3 regions of the Halobacillus sp. B23F22_1 genome follow, and region 1 is predicted to be linked to each of the others. Evidence: riboswitches for the same ligand, from Rfam matches in the RefSeq annotation. Region 1 holds a riboswitch; each other region holds the start of a gene.
What was found. Region 1 has a riboswitch for cobalamin ahead of ACGTNH_RS09965 (DUF4430 domain-containing protein). Riboswitches for the same ligand answer to the same signal wherever they lie in the genome.
Positions count from the first base shown of each region.

Region 2: it holds a riboswitch for cobalamin, as region 1 does, so the genes downstream of both, ACGTNH_RS05410 (ABC transporter substrate-binding protein) here and ACGTNH_RS09965 (DUF4430 domain-containing protein) in region 1, are expected to answer to the same signal.
Region 3: it holds a riboswitch for cobalamin, as region 1 does, so the genes downstream of both, ACGTNH_RS19350 (ribonucleoside-diphosphate reductase subunit alpha) here and ACGTNH_RS09965 (DUF4430 domain-containing protein) in region 1, are expected to answer to the same signal.

Region 1 covers NZ_JBIEKE010000002.1:429,310-432,589, forward strand. Annotated here, with positions in the region: gene ACGTNH_RS09960 (ATP-binding protein) at 1-831, shown strand, start outside; cobalamin riboswitch at 871-1,051, shown strand; gene ACGTNH_RS09965 (DUF4430 domain-containing protein) at 1,215-1,619, shown strand; gene ACGTNH_RS09970 (ECF transporter S component) at 1,625-2,140, shown strand; gene ACGTNH_RS09975 (helix-turn-helix transcriptional regulator) at 2,220-2,489, shown strand; gene ACGTNH_RS09980 (ferredoxin) at 2,524-2,772, opposite strand; gene ACGTNH_RS09985 (YpbB family protein) at 2,891-3,280, shown strand, end outside.
Region 2 covers NZ_JBIEKE010000001.1:1,039,518-1,042,797, forward strand. Annotated here, with positions in the region: gene ACGTNH_RS05405 (DUF819 family protein) at 1-865, shown strand, start outside; cobalamin riboswitch at 1,365-1,548, shown strand; gene ACGTNH_RS05410 (ABC transporter substrate-binding protein) at 1,678-2,655, shown strand; gene ACGTNH_RS05415 (FecCD family ABC transporter permease) at 2,648-3,280, shown strand, end outside.
Region 3 covers NZ_JBIEKE010000004.1:67,760-71,039, forward strand. Annotated here, with positions in the region: gene ACGTNH_RS19345 (class I SAM-dependent methyltransferase) at 196-873, opposite strand; cobalamin riboswitch at 1,062-1,240, shown strand; gene ACGTNH_RS19350 (ribonucleoside-diphosphate reductase subunit alpha) at 1,386-3,280, shown strand, end outside.

The DNA of each region.
Region 1 (3,280 bases):
GAGCAGATGACAGAGGTAATGCTACAGGGGCGCTCCTGGGTAATTATTATGACTCCCCTTTATGATCAAAATCATATTAGAGGAGCTGTAGCTGTTCTTCGTGATATGACAGAAGAACGAAGGTTAGATAAATTAAGAAAAGACTTTATTGCCAATGTTTCTCATGAGCTGCGAACTCCAATTTCTATGCTCCAAGGATATAGTGAAGCAATCGTAGATGATATTGCTGAATCAAGAGAAGATAAAAATGAACTGGCTGCTATTATTCACGATGAATCGCTCAGAATAGGCAGGTTAGTTAATGAATTGTTAGATCTGGCCAGGATGGAAGCCGGTCACATCTCCTTGCGTGTAGAAGAAATAGAAGTTGAACCTTTTGTTGAAAAGGTTTTACGCAAATTTAAAGGGTTAGCTGATGAGAAACAAGTAAAGCTTGAGCATCATATATCAGTAAATGAACCCTTTATACGAATTGATGCTGACCGTATCGAGCAAGTATTAACGAATTTGATAGATAATGCGATTCGACATACAAGCGTAAAGGGCTACGTGTCAGTGGATGTGAAAACAGACAAGGAATTATTTATACAAGTGACTGACTCAGGATATGGAATTCCTGATGAAGACTTACCATTTATATTTGAGCGATTTTATAAAGCGGATAAATCCCGAAAGAGAGAATCCTCGCAAAAGGGTACAGGGCTGGGGCTGGCCATTGCCAAAAATATTGTGGAAGCTCATAAAGGTAATATTCAAGTTCATAGTAAAATAAATGAAGGAACAACATTTACTGTGCAAATTCCTAATGAAAAGGATGATTCAGAAAATTAGATTGCTATTCTCGACAGGTTCATGTAATCTAGATAAAGAACTTCATAGCATGATGTTGGTGCCTGAACTAGGCTGAAAAGGGAATCTGGTGTAATTCCAGAGCTGTCCTCGCAACTGTAAGTGTAGACGAACGGAAATAACCACTGTAACTTTATTATGGGAAGGTTTCTTAGTAGAAAGACACACAAGTCAGTAGACCTGCCAAGATCACTCGTTTCAAGGCTTCGGGGATTGAGCGTTTGAGGCAGCCATAAGGTATGAATTTATGATTTATTCCACTTGGTTTGTCTTTAGCCTGCCCTTTGTCGAAAAGGGCAGGCTTTTTAGCGTTGTACATATCTATAAAAGCGTTGAAACAGTAATTATAGAAAGGAAGATCAACAATGGGAAAAAGTATTCAAGCATTATTGTTTTCACTCGTAGCTGCTGCTTTTTTAGTAGGATGTCAGGCAGAAGAAGAGACGAGTAACGAGCCTTCAGAGGAAGCGAATCAGCAGGAAGAAGTTACTATTGAAGTGGAAGTTTCAGAAGATGAAGGGGAAGAGGTAATTTCTACAGAAGAACATTCGGTGGAAGAAGGCACAATTCTAATGGATGTTATGGAAGATAATTATGAAATTGAGCAAGAAGAAGGTTTTATTAATAGTATTGAAGGTATAAGTGCTGAAGATGGAGAACAAAAAGCATGGATGTATACGATAAACGGGGAAGAAGCTTCAGTAGGAGCTAATGAATATGAAGTGGAAGAAGGAGACGAAATTAACTTCGATTTTCAATCATGGGAATGATGTAAATGAAGACTTATAAAATTACGTTAATCGCAATGCTGGCTGCGCTAGCAGTCGCTGGAAGAATAGCAATGGGTCATTTACCCAATATTCAGCCCGTTACAGCTATTGTTATATTGACGGGATTTTGGCTAGGTCCTTTTGCGGCTGTTATTATGGCATTTTTAACCACTTTTTTATCGAATATTATCTTAGGGATGGGAATATGGTCGATTTGGCAAGTCGTTTCATGGTCTGTTATAGGAATGATTGCCGGGTTGCTAGGTAAGTATTGGTCTACCATTCCATTATGGTGCTTAGCCGTATACGGTTTTTTTAGCGGAATCTTTTTTGGTTTTATGATATCAGTGACAATGTACACGGCAGGCCAGCCATTCTGGGGATATTATTTAGCTGGTCTTCCTATGGATGTTAATCACGCGATTGCTAATACCGTATTCATTGCCCTATTATCACCTGTTCTAGGTACCTTATTTAACCGGTATCAAAAAAGAAATCTTTCGCAGAAGGCTGCCCATTAGAGGCGGCCTTTTTTATGATCCATAGAATAATAGAAGCGTATCTGATAAAATAAAAGGAGTTAAGAAGGAGAAGGTAAGAATGGATCGCTGCGAGATAAGAAAAATAGTTTCGCTCAAACTAAAACTTGTACGGGTTGAGGCAGGCTTTACCCAAAGCTCTATGTCCCAAATGATCGGACTGTCGAAAAAAACGCTTGTTCAAATTGAAAAAGGTCGACTAGTAGCAGGTTGGTCTACAGCTGTCACGGTATGTGCTTTGTTCTCTGAGAGCCGGATATTAAGAACGGCTCTGGAAGATTCACCTATAAAGGTCATAAAAAGACTGGGCTTTAATGAGTGGGAGCAGTAAAAAAACCCCTCTCTAAAGAAAGGGACTTTTTCGTTCACTCAAATCTCAGCGGATCTCCGTTAAAGGGCTTCTCTTCAATCTTGATTGAGTCTGTTGGACAACCTTCGTAAGCATCTTCCATGTCATCCTCCAAATACTCTGGAACTTCTTCCAAGCCTTTATTTTCATCTAGAACGACATAGGCTAACCCTTCATCGTCATAGTCAAATATATCTGGAGCGGCTGCACCACAGGCCCCGCATGCAATACAAGTGTCTTGATCTACTATCGTATATTTAGCCAAATTCATGAACCTCCTTTATGTTTTACCTCATGAAGATTGACTTAGAGGATCAATGCCATAGGTTTATTGTAAATTGGTAAACGAGACATTTCAATACCTAAGGAAAAGAGGACGTTACATGTTTGAAGCAATCTTGTTGAAATGTATTCTTTCGTTAAGAGGAGAGCGTTCTATTTCAGGTGTCTATCATTTGATTCAAGGGAAGCGCTCTTCACAAACATTACAAGATGCTAGAATCTATGAATTAGACCGCTTATTTGGTGTATACCCCCAACTGAATAAAGAACAAGTAAATAATGTAATGGAGCAGATGGTTAATAAGGGATGGATAGAAGTAAACGAAGAAGGTATGCCAGTAATAAAAGATGCGGGCGTGAATCACTTATCTTCTTCTATTATTAATAAGAACCACTATTTTAACGGTATGGTGTATCATCGCCACGTAACTATATTCGAAAAAAGGTTACGGTTGCTTATTCAAACCGTCACTTGTACTAAAATAAACAAC
Region 2 (3,280 bases), on a different contig from region 1:
AGTTCCCGGTCTAGATCAGGTAGGGGCGATGATGACAGGGTCTTACATAGGGGGCGGCGTGAACTTTGCGGCTTTGTCTGCTAAGTTTGAAGCACCTGGAGAACTCGTTTCCTCTGCTGTGGTTGCAGATAATTTAATGATGGCTGTTTATTTCTTCATACTAATGGCACTGCCGGCAATTGGCTTTTTTACTAAAAGGTTTAAGACGCCTTATATGGATGAGCGGTCTGAGTCTGATGTGAATGAGAACGACCAAACAGATGCGGCCTCTTACTGGGGTAGAAAAGAAATGTCGCTTCAGGATATAGGTTTGGCTGTTGGTAGTTCATTTGTGCTCGTGGCTGCTTCTTTTACAATTGCCGATTGGTTTGGTGAACTTATTCCAGCAGGTGAGGATGTTAATATCCTAAGTAATGTACTAAACGGAATTCTAGGTGATGGATATTTAATGTTAACTACATTGACGATGATTGCTGTTACTGTGTTTCCAAAGTATTTTGAAGGGATTCATGGCGCTCAGGAAATAGGCACATACTTGATTTATATCTTCTTTGTGGTCATAGGAATTCCAGCGTCAGTTGTGCTTATTTTTCAAAATGCTCCAATGCTGCTGGTGTTTGTATTTATTATCGTGATGAGTAATATGGTGGTTTCTTTTGTCTTAGGACGCGTCTTTAAATTTAGCCTGGAAGAAGTAATCGTTGCGTCTAACGCCAATATTGGCGGCCCGACGACAGCAGCTGCGATGGCGATTGCGAAGGGATGGACGAAGCTGGTGGTGCCGATTCTCTTAGTCGGTACACTCGGTTATATTGTAGGAAACTATATCGGTACAGGTATTGGTGTCTGGTTCAGTAGTTTTTAAGTAGTGAATAGGACAGGACAAAGTGCATTATCGCTCCCTCAAAATACTTGAGTTTACTGGATAAATTCTATCAAGCCCCACGCATTACTTGTCGGGGGATGCTTTCCGCGGGCACGGCCTCAGCTAACTTGGTCAAGAAGATCACTTGACCCAGTGGATCCTCGGCTTGCGCTGTTCCCGCGACGCATCACAGGACGTGGCCGGTTTTAATCGACCAGGCGTCAACCCCGAACGCTCATCGCAGTATCAACAGAGATCAATTTAACACCCATTCGAATGTTTAAAATATCTGCTCTTATGAACCTTCTATATGGGGGCTGGTTAGAGAACGATATAAGATGAAAACGAAGAACAATCAACTGAAGCATAGATACTTATGTATCGGCTTCTTATTTTATTGGGAAAATAATTAGTAAATGGGAGAGGAAGACGTTTATACAATTATTATAGGTAAACCCGTGATTTTTCCGAATTGTTCATTTAAAATAGAAAGGAATAGAATATCGTCGAAAAAATAGGCGTGATGGACGTTTCATCACTTAAAAGGGAAGTTGGTTCGATTCCAACGCGGTCCCGCCACTGTATTTGCGAGCGATCTGCATAATTCCACTGTGTGTAAGCATGGGAAGGAGCAGCAAGCGATGACCATAAGCCAGGAGACCTACCTATTTTTCTTCACCAAAACCCTACGCGGATAGGAGGTGTGATCAGAAGCGGCTTGCCATAATCGTGCAGACGCGTTGGTTACGTATACACATCTAAATGTAGGATGTGTTTTTTTGTGTTCATTTTTATAAAAAGGGGAGATCGTTATGAAAAAGTACTGGCGTTACATAGGGGTTGCTTGTTTATCCGCTGGATTGCTCATGGGATGTGCAGACGATTCAAGTGAGGAATCAAATGATGAAGCACCGGAAGATAGCAATGAAGAAGCTTCTGGTGAAACGAGCTATCCGTTAATAGTCGAAGATGCGGTGGAAAACGAAGTAGAAATAGAAGAGGATCCTGAGCGCATTGTCAGTTTAATTCCGAGCAATACGGAAATTGCGTTTGAGCTTGGCGCAGGCGATGAGGTCGTCGGTGTGTCAGAGAACGATAATTACCCGGAAGAGGTATCGGAGCTTGATCAGGTCGGGGGTATGGAAATTAATGTGGAAAAAGTAATCTCCCTTGAGCCTGATTTGGTACTGGCCCATGCCTCCAGCGCGCACAATTCACAGGAAGCACTTGAACAGATCGAAGAGGCAGGAATTGCCGTATACGTTGTTGAAGATGCGGCCAGCTTTGACGGGGTTTACGACACGATCGAAGCTGTTGGTGAACTCGTGAATGAGCAGGAAAATGCGAAGGAAATCGTAAATAGCATGCAGGAAGACGTTGAGGCAGTAGAAGAACAGGCTGCAGAAGTCGAAGAGTCGAAACGTGTGTTTGTCGAGGTGTCTCCTGAGCCGGAAATTTATACAACTGGGACAGGCACATTTATGAATGAGATGCTTGACATGATTCAGGCGGAAAATGCGGCAGCTGATGAAGAGGGCTGGGTGCAGATGAATGAGGAAGCTGTCATCGACATGCAGCCGGACACGATTATTACGACGTATGGTTACTACACAGAAGATCCAGTAGAGCAAGTGTTAAGCCGTGAGGGATGGGAAGAAGTTCCTGCAATTGAAAATGAAGAAGTCATCGATGTGCACTCTGACCTTGTCACCCGCTCAGGACCGCGGTTAGTAGAAGGGTTGAAAGAGCTGGCAGAAGCGGTTTACCCTGACACATTTGGCGATGAGTAAATTTTTCACCTACGCAGGATCTCTACTGGTATTAGCCGGTGCGATCATAGCCGCGGTAGGAGCGGGCAGCGTGTCTGTTCCACTTCCAGATATTGTAAAAGTGATTATTGCTCAAGTAACACCTTTTTTCCCACAGGTGGATACTGTTCATGCCAGTATTATCGGGGATGTCCGGCTGCCGCGTGTTTTATTAGCTGGTCTGGTGGGGGCCTCGCTTGCGATTTCAGGCGCAGCTTTTCAAGGACTTTTACAAAATCCGCTGGCTGACCCTTATACGTTAGGTGTTTCATCAGGGGCTTCCGTAGGGGCCGTGCTCGTCCTGTTCCTCGGTCTTTCATTTCCCATCTTCTCAATGGTTACGCTGCCGGTTATGAGTATCTTAACGGCCGTACTAGCGCTGCTGTTTGTCATTACGTTTGCCCGCATGCTTGATCACACCCTGTCGATTGAGACGCTTATTTTAACAGGAATTGTGATGGGATCTTTTTTAGGCTCCCTCATTTCTTTAATGATTGCCTTAACTGGCGATGAACTGCGGCAGATCGTAGGCTGGCTGCTAGGAAGCGTCGCAATGAGAGGCTGGAATTACGTCAGTCTGCTCATTCCCTTTTTTGTAATCGGGTCA
Region 3 (3,280 bases), on a different contig from region 1:
TGCGGCCAACAGCGGTCACTTACAACTTCCTCCCCTAACTCAAGGGACCCCCGGGCAATCCCCATTGATGATTATCACTACGTTCTATTAACTGCAATTCTCCTTTATTGTTAAAGCACAGAACACTAGATCCAGGTACGATTATAGGTCTTGTCCCTATATGCATTCGAAGACCTAAGACATATCCCACAATAACTACTCCTTTTCAAATATAAATACCCACATGAACGTTAACGCTTGTTGTAATTCTCTAGGAAACGCTGTGACGTCCATTCCCTCTGCTTCTCTTTTAAACACACCATGTCCATCAATAAGCTTCAAGCCATTTTCTAACGCCAACTGTTCAAACTCCCACGGCATCATCGTATTACAAATTACCTTTTCCCCATAAACCCGACGGTAACTATTAATTCTAGGCTTCGCTGTTGGACCAAGTACTCCTACACATAGTTTCCCACCCGGTTTGAGGACTCGTTTCATCTCTGTTATCCCTTGATAAGGAACCTCTATCCACTCCAGGCAGTTAACCGCCATAATGGTATCAAAGCTTTCACTTTCAAATGGAAGTTGAACGATGTCCCCTTGCACAAAACGCAGGGTGTCGTGTGCAAGTCTTGATTTAGCCAATTCAATCATGTCTTCAGATAGATCTAAACCCGTTACTTCAAACCCGGCTTGTGCTAATTTATAAGAACCGTAACCGTCTCCGCATCCGAGATCGGCTATAGAATTGCCAATTTTTGCATGTTTCTTTATTAAAGGGATGATCGTTTTCCTGCTTCCGCTATCCCACATATTTTTACTATTTGCGTTCCAAAAAGAAGATCGTTCGTCCCACTGTTTTTCTGCTTCTTGATGCCAATTAAATGCCATTGCTCTACCTCCTGTTTATCAATCTCAAAAAAATCTCACCCTTCAATTATTCGATAGAACTAAGTATTTCTCCTTTATTTTTGTCCTTTCACATGCAAGTGCGCATCAAAAATGGTTGCACATTCCATTAATCTCCGTTATGCTTAGAACACAATATAAGCTAACATTAATTAAAACAAACACCATATATAGTATCCGCGAACAAAAGATGCCACTAGGCTTAATAGGGAATCTGGTGAAATTCCAGAGCTGCCCCCGCAACTGTAATCGCTCTTAAATCGGCAATCACCCACTGTGTGTTTCACGGGAAGGGGCCGGAGTAGAATTGAGCGTAAGTCAGGAGACCTGTCTTCATTCGCAGAAGTTTCAACTTCTTCGGGGATTGAGAAGATGAGACGATGGAATGAAGGCAGTTTCACTCTTTATGAGTCCTCTTTATTCCATGGTTTCATCCGCTCATTCATAGAGTGGATTTTTTTATGGATTAAATTTCTATTTATCATAGAGGAGTGATGGTATTGAGTACAATTGTGACGTCGTACTGGCAAGAATGGCTAAAAGCACAGGAGGAGAATTTTCCTGCACTGCCAATGAAACGAATCATCGAAAAATCAAAAGAGATTAAAGGAACCCAAAGCGAACAAGCTAAAGCTTTAATATTGGAATGCTTAGCAGAAATTAGTGAAACAGCTCCTAACTGGACGTACTTAGCCAGCAGCATTCACTTACAGCAAATGTATGAATCTTCGATTGCTAACCGCGGCACCGTGAAGGCATACCAAGGTTTTCATCATTTAATCGAAACGTTGGTTCAGGAAGATATCTATGACCCGAATCTACTTAGTCTTTATACAAAAGAAGAAATGGACGAACTTGAAAGAGCAATCGTTCCCGATCGTGATAGATTATTTACTTATATCGGGATTAAGACACTTGGCGATCGTTACTTAGCCCGTTCAAAATCCGGACTGGTCTATGAACTTCCCCAAGAACGGTTCATGGTTATTGCAATGGTATTAATGGCACACGAAAATACAGCCCGGCGTTTGGAGCTGGTCAAAGAATCTTACTGGGCCTTAAGCCACTTATACATGACAGTAGCCACTCCGACGCTTGCTAATGCCGGAAAGCGTTACGGTCAATTAAGCTCCTGTTTTATCGATACAGTAGACGATAGCCTGCAATCCATTTATGACAGCAATACCGATATTGCGAATTTAAGTAAACACGGTGGCGGTATAGGGGTATATCTAGGAAAAATCCGCAGCCGAGGCAGTGACATCCGAGGATTTAAAGGTGTTTCCTCAGGGGTACTACCTTGGATGAAACAATTGAATAATACCGCTGTTAGTGTAGATCAGCTTGGCCAGCGTCAAGGGGCAGTGGCCGTCTATTTAGACATCTGGCACAAAGATATCTTTCCGTTTCTTGACAGCCGATTGAACAACGGGGATGAACGCCAACGTACACATGACTTATTTACGGGTGTATCTATTCCTGACCTCTTTATGGAAGCTGTTGAACGTCGCGAGGACTGGTATTTGTTTGATCCTCACGAAGTACGAGACGTTATGGGCTTTTCATTAGAAGATTACTATGATGAAACGCGTGGAAACGGATCCTTTAGAGAACGTTACCAAGCCTGCATTGAAAACGACCTCCTTTCTAAAGAAAAGGTCCCAGCTATTGAGATCATGAAGCGAATCATGATTGGGCAGCTGGAAACGGGGACTCCTTATATGTTCTATCGTGATGAAGTCAACCGTATGAACCCAAACAGCCATAAAGGAATGATTTACTGCAGTAACCTTTGTACGGAAATCACTCAAAACCAAAGTCCGACTACTCAGGAAGAACAACGGGTTGAAGATGGAAAGATTATAACCGTTCAAACACCTGGCGATTTTGTTGTCTGCAACTTATCAAGCATTAACTTAGGTCGTGCCGTTCCTAACGATGTCCTTCCACGGTTGATCCCTATTCAAGTGAGGATGCTGGATAATGTTATTGATCAAAATACAATTCCGGTTCTGCAGGCACAGCTTACAAACCAGTCTTACAGAGGAATCGGATTAGGTACGTTCGGCTGGGCCCACCTGCTCGCTCAGAAAAAAATCGCCTGGGAATCAGACCAAGCGATTGATTATGCTGATGAAGTGTACGAGGAAATTTCCTACTATACGATTAAGGCAAGCAGTGAACTTGCCAAAGAAAAAGGAAGTTACCCTCTCTTTGAAGGATCCGACTGGGACTCGGGGAAATTCTTTGTTAAACGAGCGCTTGACCAAGACACTTCTCATGACTGGAAAGAGCTTCAGCAGGATGTGCACCGTAATGGCATAAGAAACGGGTATTTAATGGCGGTAGCACCGAATTCCAGTACATCCTTAATAGCTGGAAGTACGGC